3 regions of the Bacillus sp. H1a genome follow, and region 1 is predicted to be linked to each of the others. Evidence: predicted binding sites of a transcription regulator. Region 1 holds the regulator's gene; each other region holds the start of a gene.
The links. Region 1 encodes Rex, which represses fermentation and respiration genes when NADH is low (regulators of the CRP and FNR family bind a similar motif). Its sites were predicted from a motif close to TTGTGAAATATTTCACAA; they were not measured.
Positions count from the first base shown of each region.

Region 2: hcp (hydroxylamine reductase) is a predicted target of Rex. The motif match lies at 1,440-1,457, and genes of this name have one in related genera.
Region 3: U860_RS0108965 (DUF1641 domain-containing protein) is a predicted target of Rex. The motif match lies at 1,907-1,924, and genes of this name have one in related genera.

Region 1 covers NZ_AYMH01000035.1:7,954-11,233, forward strand. The annotation lists gene groES (co-chaperone GroES) at 1-133, opposite strand, end outside; gene U860_RS0116360 (type II CAAX endopeptidase family protein) at 539-1,288, shown strand; gene U860_RS0116365 (YdiK family protein) at 1,285-1,476, shown strand; gene U860_RS0116370 (redox-sensing transcriptional repressor Rex) at 1,506-2,135, opposite strand; gene U860_RS0116375 (ABC-F family ATP-binding cassette domain-containing protein) at 2,323-3,280, shown strand, end outside.
Region 2 covers NZ_AYMH01000054.1:65,686-68,965, forward strand. The annotation lists gene bla2 (BcII family subclass B1 metallo-beta-lactamase) at 1-632, shown strand, start outside; gene hcp (hydroxylamine reductase) at 1,521-2,807, shown strand.
Region 3 covers NZ_AYMH01000019.1:139,416-142,695, reverse strand. The annotation lists gene U860_RS0108975 (MFS transporter) at 1-808, opposite strand, end outside; gene U860_RS0108970 (helix-turn-helix domain-containing protein) at 1,204-1,551, shown strand; gene U860_RS0108965 (DUF1641 domain-containing protein) at 2,004-2,444, shown strand; gene U860_RS0108960 (NAD(P)/FAD-dependent oxidoreductase) at 2,489-3,280, shown strand, end outside.

The sequences.
Region 1 (3,280 bases):
CAGTACCTACTGCAATAACTTTACCCTCTTGTGGTTTTTCTTTTGCAGTGTCTGGTAATACAATACCACTTGCTGTTTTTTCTTCTGCTTGAACAAGTTCAATTACAACGCGATCACCTAATGGCTTTAGCATGAACAATAACCTCCTCATTTTGTTATGTAAATTTTATTTATTAGCACTCAACTCTCCCGAGTGCTAACACACTTATAATAATAAATAATCTCAATTTCTTTTGCAAGTAAAAAAATCATAATTTTTTCGCAAATTACTATATAAACGTTTCTATATATAATTGTTGTTTCTTCTACTACCTTTACTATATGAATCGTTGTTTCCACTTCTCGTATGTTACAATATGAAAGACACCCTAAGTTGTTTTCGCTACACGTACAACTTTTTCCTGTCTCCTATTTCATTTTTAAATACAGATTTACAAAAAAATCATAATACGATTGAACGTTTATATCACAGATAGGATATTTACATGTTATCCTACCTTATCTCATACACTAGAGTTAGAAAGGATGGTTAAGCCATTTGAAGAAACAATATTGGTGGATTATCGTTACATACATTTTAATGCAGTTATCTGGGATTGTTGGATTACCACTTCTCCTAAAAACAGGACTCTATGATAATAGAGAATTTACCATTGAGGAAAAAGGTCAAATCATAACTGGCCATTGGGCAATCATTAGCTTCTTTATTGCATTATGTATCGTACTTTGGTTACTTAAAACAGATATTCGTGACCGGCATTTAGATAAAATGCGCTCTTCTGCTCCAGCTACAATTGGATGGATTATTATCGGGTTCTTCTTAGCACTGTTCTCACAAAGTATTGCCGGTATGATTGAAATGCGTTTATTAGGGATTACACCTGGATCTGAGAATACAGCAAGGCTTATGGACATCGCAAGAACGACACCTTGGTTCCTTATTGTTATATCTATAATAGGGCCTATTTTAGAAGAAATCGTATTTAGGAAAATTTTATTTGGCACACTTTATAAGAAGTTTAACTTCTTTATTGCAGCTATCATTAGTTCGCTTGTATTCGCGGCGATTCATTTTGATTTTACTCACTTATTGGTATACACTTCTATGGGGCTCGTATTCGCCTTTTTATACGTAAAAACGAAACGAATTATCGTTCCTATTGCAGCTCATGTTGCAATGAATACATTGGTTGCAGTCGCTCAAGTTGTAGTAAGTAATGAGCACATTCAAGAAATGATTAAAGAAGCTGAAAAAATGCAAGGCTTTATCGGAGGATTTTTAATATGAGAAACTCACCATTGTTCATGGCTGCATTGTACTTCCTTCTTGGGTGTGTCTTCACACGCTTCGCCATTACGAACGTGACAGATACAATCTGGAATATGTGGACAATACTATTTGCAGTTATGGCAACAATTGATTTCAATTTGGCACTTCGCCTTATCTTAGTCAAATTCACAAAGAAAAAACAATAATAAAACGCAGAGGTTGTCCCCTCTGCGTTTTATTGTGGATAATTTTTCAAAAAGTAAACAAGCGTTTGTAACTCTACAGCTAAATCAATATGATGAATTCTTATATTCTCTGACACATTTAATCGTGCTGGCGTGAAATTTAAAATACCATGCACGTTCGTTTCTGCCAATCTATCTGCCACAGCTTGCGCTACTGTAGCGGGTACCGTTAATATTGCCACTTGTATATCAGTTGATAAACGCTCCTCTAATTCATCTAAATGATATACAGGAATTCCTCCGATTTCTGTTCCAACTTTCTCTTCACTAACGTCAAACGCCATTTCAATTTTTGTATTATTGTTTTTCGTGAAATTATAATGTAAGAAAGCGGTCCCTAAATTACCTACTCCAATAAGCGCTACACGTGTAATATCATCTTGGTCAAGTGTTTCACGGAAAAATGATAATAAATAATTCACGTTATATCCATACCCTTTTTTCCCTAACGCTCCAAAGTATGAGAAATCTCTTCGAATAGTTGCGGAATCAACCTTTACCGCTTCACTCAATTCGGCTGATGAAACACGTTGCTTACCAGAAAGAGATAAGTTTTGGATAAATCGATAGTATAGAGGCAATCGTTTAGCAGTGGCCTGTGGAATTTTCTGCTGATCCATATAACCTCTCCTCTCTTCCTATCTTTATTCATATACTTGAATCAAATTCAGAAGTTTAGCACTCATGAATTTCCTTGTATAATAAAGAGAAGAAGTATTCTCTCTTTATTTTAAACTATACACTATTTTTAGTATGATTGAGAAATATAAACATGGCAAAGTTAAGAAATTATTTGAGGTGAAAACATTGATTTTATTACAAGTGAATGGACTTTCGAAATTATACGGTGCAGAAACAATTCTTGCAAACATAAAATTGGAAGTACAAACAAAAGATCGTATCGCATTAGTCGGCCGAAATGGGGCCGGGAAATCTACATTATTAAAAATAATTGCCGGAGAGTTATCTCATGATGGTGGTGAAATTATAAAGCCGAAAGATGTCTCAATTGGGTATTTAGCTCAAAATACCGGATTAGAAACATCTTTAACAATTTGGGATGAAATGTTAACCGTCTTTACACATCTACAGCAAATGGAGACGAAACTTCGAAGGCTAGAGCAAGAGATGGGAAAAGAAGAAAACTTTTCAAATGCGGCTACATATGAGAGATTATTAGCTGATTATGACCAATTACAATTAGATTATAAAGATCAAGGTGGTTATCAGTACGAAGCGGATATCCGCTCAATTTTAAGTGGTCTTGGCTTCCCAGTTGAAACGCACCAGACGACAATTTCTACATTAAGTGGTGGACAAAAAACACGCTTAGCTCTTGGGAAATTATTATTAACTAAACCAGACTTACTTATTTTAGACGAGCCTACAAACCATTTGGACATTGAAACACTAACGTGGCTTGAACAATATTTACAAGGTTATCCTGGTGCGATTTTAATCGTTTCCCATGATCGCTATTTCTTAGATAAACTCGTTACACAAGTATACGAAATTTCTAATAAGGAAAGCAGACGATTTGTTGGTAACTACAGTAAATATTTAGACTTAAAATCAGCATTATATGAGCAAGAGATGAAACGTTATGAAAAACAACAAGATGAAATCGCTAAACTTGAAGACTTTGTTCAAAAAAATATCGCTCGTGCATCTACGACGAAACGCGCTCAAAGTCGCCGTAAACAATTAGACAGAATGGAATTATTAACTAGACCATTAGGTGATTCTAAATCAGCCTCCTTCCACT
Region 2 (3,280 bases), on a different contig from region 1:
TTTCTCAGCTAAACAAACATGTATGGGTTCATACTGAGTTGGGTTATTTTAACGGAGTTACAGTTCCTTCGAACGGTCTAGTTCTTAATACTTCTAAAGGTTTAGTACTTGTAGACTCTTCTTGGGATGATAAGTTAACGAAAGAATTAATAGAGATGGTAGAAAAGAAGTTTCAGAAGCGAGTAACTGATGTCATTATTACACATGCACATGAGGATCGAATTGGCGGAATTAAAACGTTGAAAGAAAGAGGTATTAAAGCGCATAGTACAGCATTAACTGCGGAACTAGCAAAGAAAAATGGTTATGAGGAGCCGCTTGGAGACTTGCAAACGATTACGAGTATGAAGTATGGAAATATGAAAGTAGAAACGTTCTATCCAGGTAAAGGACATACAGAAGATAACATTGTCGTATGGTTACCTCAATATAAAATTTTAGCTGGAGGCTGTTTAGTGAAATCTACGGAAGCCAAAGATTTAGGGAATGTTGCTGATGCGTATGTAAATGAGTGGTCCGGATCAATTGAAAATGTGTTGAACCGATATGGAAATATGATTTCAGTAGTACCTGGTCATGGTCATGTAGGTGACAAAGGATTGCTTTTACATACACTAGATTTGTTGAAATAAGAAACGAGAAATAAAATAATGATGAAGCTTATTGTAGATTTAAGAAACTTTTGGAATACAAAAGAGAGAAGAAAACAATTTCCTTCTCTGTTTATTCTAGCTATATTTAAATGCTGAAGCTATCGATTACGCCTGAATACGTCACTGAGATTTTAATTCTAAGTATACAAATACTAGTACCGTCATAATTGCTATAACAACGTAGGTAGCATCAAGCATTATAAGTGTTTTTAAAGTTTCAGTCATCAAAGTTCACCCCTGTTATAAAAATATAACATGATTTCTTTATCAATTAGATAAGAGATCATAAAGATAAAAATGTACATGAAATTCCTTAAGTAGTTGTTATATCAATATATCATAAAGTAATGTAAATAATGTTAAGACAGTGTAAAAGTATTGTAAATAAAGAGATTTCTCATAAAGTCTTTAAAACGTTTTTAACAAAAAAATGATTGTTCCTCAAAATGAAAAAAACGCCATTCTTCTGTTGAATGATAGAAAAGGATGGCGTTTTTCTAAGTTTATTTCTGTAACTGATGAATTACAACTATTTGCTTAAGAGATTCAAAACTCTTTATTGACAAATATATTACGAAATCTTGGTTTTGTACAATGAACTAGTAAGTAAAAGATTTAGTTGCTTTACATATATTGATGAATCAAAATGTCGCTAGCATTTCTTTAAAATAATTATCTAGATGTTTGGAACCATCAATAGAAGTGTCCATGCTTATGTATGAATTTTAAAGTGTCAATAAAAATATTATGTCAACAATATGAACTGTCACAAACTTTTACATATTATTGTGATTGATATCACATCCCTTTTTCTCAATGGGTATTATGCTTAGTTTGTAAGGAATGATTGGGAGAGGGTGGGATGATATGTTTTGTTATCAATGTGAACAAACGCCAACAGGTGGATGTAAAGTAATAGGTGTTTGCGGAAAGAATGAAACCATTGCAAGTTTACAAGATACGATTGTGTTTGGGTTAAAAGGAATTGCAGCTTATCGTACCCATGCTGCTCAGCTAGGGTATACAGATGCATTTGTAGATGCTACAACGCAAGAAGCGTTATATATGACATTAACAAATTCTAACTTTAATGAACAAGAACATATTGATATGGCTATGAAAGTAGGGAAATCAGCTTTACGAGTGATGGAGTTATTAGATGAGGCACATACGAATCACTTTGGTGTTCCAGAGCCTGTTCAAATTACACAAAATCATGTAGAAGGTAAGGCAATTGTAGTTACTGGTCATAATTTATTTGCATTAGAGGAATTACTAAAGCAAACAGAAGGAAAAGAAATTAATATTTATACGCATTCTGAAATGCTACCAGCACACGGATATCCACAATTGAAAAAATATAAACATTTAAAAGGAAACATTGGTAAGGCATGGTATGATCAGCGACGTCTTTTTGAAAAATTTACTGGTGCCATTTTAGCTACGACGAACTGTGTTATGCCAATTAAAGGATCATACTCTGATCGATTCTTTTCATATGACATTGCAGGTCTAGAAGGTGTACGAAAAATTGAAAATGATGATTTTACACCATTGATTCAAAAAGCGCTAGAACTTCCAGAAGTACATATGGATTCGGATGAACAGTTAGTGACAGGGTTTCATCATAATACAGTATTATCATTAGCTCCAGAAATTATTGAGGCAGTGAAGGAAGGGAAAATAAAGCGTTTCTTTGTCATTGCAGGTTGTGATGCCCCGGGAAAAGGAGGAGAATATTATCGTGAATTAGCAACGTCACTTCCGCCAGAAACGGTTATTTTAACAACTTCTTGTGGGAAATTCCGCTTTAATGATGTAAATTATGGTGTTGTACCTGGTACGGAGATTCCGCGTTACATTGATTTAGGGCAATGTAATAACTCAATTTCGACAGTGAAAATAGCGGCCGCTTTAGCAGATGCTTTTCAATGTGAAGTGAATGAATTGCCAGTGAGTATTGTTCTATCATGGTTTGAACAAAAAGCGGTTGCCATTTTACTTGGGCTATTTAGTCTTGGGATTCAAGATATCCGCATTGGTCCAAAGGCCCCTGAATTTATTTCACCTGGCGTGCTTGAGGTATTACAAGAAACATTTGGTTTAAAACTAATTACAACTGCAGCAGAAGATATGGATATGATGTTATCGTAACAAAAAAATGATCCGTCTTATTAATAAGAAGAGTTAGCCATATTCATTAACTTCTGTATAGTATAGCGCCCCAACACAAAAAGGTAGAATTTTTGTGTTGGGGTATTTTCTTTTCTTAGTAGGATAAGTATGTGGCGAAATTTTTTCAAAAAGAAAATCGGCTGTATCTAATAGGTAATAGTTGATTTTAGAAAAAATATAAAAATCGAGTTGACATCTATCGCTACTTAGTCATACAATGTACTTGTAATAAGCGATACTGAATAGTGTTGTTTCTCAAAATATATTCAGTAAACAATAGGTAATAGCGGATTTTAGAAAAAATTTGAAAATCAGTTGACATTCTCTCTACTTAGTCATACAATGTACTTGTAATAAGTAATACTGAATAGTGGGGTTTTTCAAAAGCTATTCAGTAAAAATTCGCCTTAGTACTCTGTAATACTGAATATAAGTCAGACAGAATAGGGGGT
Region 3 (3,280 bases), on a different contig from region 1:
TATAAAATAATGCGCGAATTGGATTATGATTTGATAACTTCCCGCCAATCATATTTCCAATCGCAATTGCGATTCCATACACTAACAAAATCATTGTAACGGTACTTACTTTAAACCCTGTCACTTCTTGTAATAGCGGAGATAAATACGTAAATGTTACAAACGTCCCCCCGTATCCTAATGCAGTAATGATGAAAACAAGTAATAGTCTTCCATTCGTGATTAGTTTGAATTGATCACGAAATGATACAGACGTACCTTTTTTTAAATTAGACGGAATTAGCACACTATTTGCGACTAAGGCAACGATTCCAATTAATACAATCACCATAAACGATGCTCTCCAGCCAAATTGTTGACCAATAAATGTTCCAATAGGAACACCTGTAATAGTCGCAACGGTTAAACCTGTAAACATAAAAGCAATTGCGCTAGCACGTTTATTTTCTGGGACGATTGCAGCTGCAATCGTTGAACCAATTGACATAAAAACACCATGTGCAAATGCAGAGACAACCCTTGCGATAAGTAAAACAGTAAAACTCGTTGCTACCGCTGCAATTCCATTACCAATAATGAAAACAATCATAATCCACATTAATAACGTCTTTCTCGACATAGTAGCTGTTAACGCCGTTAACACAGGAGCGCCAAACGCTACTCCTAATGCATATAAAGAAACGGTTAAGCCCGCTGTTGTAACAGAAACATGTAAATCCTCTGAAATAGACGGTAATAAACCAACGCTAATAAACTCGGTTGTACCAATCCCAAACGCACTAATTGCTAGCGCTAATAAAGCTAACATACTTCTTCGATTCGTCTGAACAGCCGAAGAAGATACTGTATATGAATTCAATTGAACTCCTCCTTAATGCAAGAAATCCAATCATAATAGTATGATAAAAAGGCCTTTTTATCTTCTACAAAAATAACTTTATTGCTTATAAATACTATTATGATTGGTTTCATTCTTTTTTTGAAGAACGCACTTTAAAGTACGATAGGTACCAAAAAGTAACATAGGCACTTTTTAGTACCGTACTACTCATTTCCCTCTTACGTATGCTATTATGAAACATATTCAACACGATAAAAAGTACGCACTTTAAAGTGCTATAGGCACTAAAAAGTAACATTTAAGTTTATTTAGCTTCTTTTATTGAAGAACTGAAATCTATGTTCATCAAAGGAGATTTTTATATGAAGAAATATAATATTCCTGTGGAGGCAACTTTAGAGGTTATCGGCGGAAAATGGAAAGTCGTTATCCTTTGCCACTTAACGAAAGGTACAAAGAGAACGAGTGAACTAAAACGTTTAATGCCTGGTATTGCACAAAAGATGTTAACGCAGCAATTACGTGAATTAGAAGAAGATGGCGTTATTCACAGAAAGGTATATAATCAAGTACCACCAAAAGTAGAATATTCCCTCACTGACTACGGGTGGTCTTTAGAATCGATTCTTGATTCTCTTTGTACTTGGGGCGAATGCCATCTTGAAAAAAGCGGCAACACATCCATGTTAATTACAGAGGGTGAACAATAAGAAAAAAGGAAAAAAAGAACAAAAATTTGTTCTTTTTTTCCTTTTTTTCTACATATATATGTACATTTCTAACCTAGACAAAATAATTTATGCGCTTTCATGCCTTGTCAGTACTAGGTTACGGACTCAATATCAAATAATTAGGAATCATTTTTATGTTAACATACGTGTATATAGTATATAATATAGGTTATATATTATATACACTTTCCGATAAGGGAACTTTCCATTATGCGGACAAGCCATGTATCGGACAGTTCATAGATAATAGGTAAGACATTATGGTTTTAGATTTATGATTTCGGCTTATTTGCCCTCATAAATTTAAAGGCATTTTATTATGTTTTGTGAAACTTTGTATAAAGTTTCGCAAACTTTTTCTGTCCTTACCTATGCCAGGGATATTAATTCCAAAAAAATAAGAGTATTGCTATCGTAAAGGAGAATTGGAGATGCCAGAAACTATGACTCAAACAAAGCCAGAACAAGAAACTGTACAAATTTCTGCTAGCCAAGGACAACTTGATGTACTTGATCAGTTGTTAAAACCTGAGGTACAAGAATCATTAACAACACTAGTGGAGCAGCTTCCAAAATTAACTGAGCTTGTTAACATTTTAACTAAGTCTTATGACTTCGCTCAAACTGTTGCTACTGACGAAGTATTAAAAAGCGACACTGTTAGCGCAATCCAAGAGATTGTAGAACCTGTAAAAGATACAGTGAAAAGCATGGCTGCAACTGCTATCGAAGCGAAAGATCGCGCTGATGAAAGCAGCGAAGTTATCGGCCTGTTCGGTCTATTAAAATTATTAAAAGACCCACAAGCACAAAAAATGTTCCGCTTTGTAAACGCATATCTTCAAGTTAGTGCAGAACGTAATAATAAATAATTTAACTTATAACAACAATTAGTAAAGACGGGGGATATCATACTATGTCAAAACAAATTGTCATCTTAGGCGCTGGTTATGGCGGTCTTCTTGCCGCTTTAAACGTACGTAAATATTACAGCAAATCAGAAGCACAAGTTACAGTGATTAACCAATACCCAACACACCAAATCATCACTGAACTACACCGCCTTGCAGCTGGTAACGTTGCTGAGCAAGCAGTTGCAATGCCACTTACAAAGCTTTTCAAAGGCAAAGACATCGATCTTAAAATTGCAACAGTTGAGTCATTCTCAGTTGATAGCAAAGAAATCAAACTAGCTGGTGGCACTACTTTATCTTACGATGCACTTGTAGTTGCTTTAGGAAGTAAAACTGCTTACTTCGGTATTCCAGGACTAGAAGAAAACAGCATGGTATTAAAATCTGCTGCTGATGCAAACAAAATCTACAAACACGTTGAAGACCGTATTCGTGAATACGCTAAAACGAAAAACGAAGCTGATGCTACAATCGTAATCGGTGGTGGCGGATTAACTGGCGTTGAGCTAGTTGGTGAGCTTGCTGACATCATGCCTAAACTTGCAAAAAGCCACGGCGTAAATCCAAAAGAAGTTAAACTTCTTCTTGTTGAAGCAGGTCCAAAAATCCTTCCTGTATTACCAGACCACTTAATCGAACGTGCAACTACTAGCTTAGAAGCACGCGGCGTTACATTCTTAACAGGTCTTCCTGTAACAAACGTTGCTGGCAATGAAATCGACTTAAAAGACGGTCAAAAACTAGTTGCTAACACATTCGTTTGGACAGGCGGCGTACAAGGTAACCCATTAATC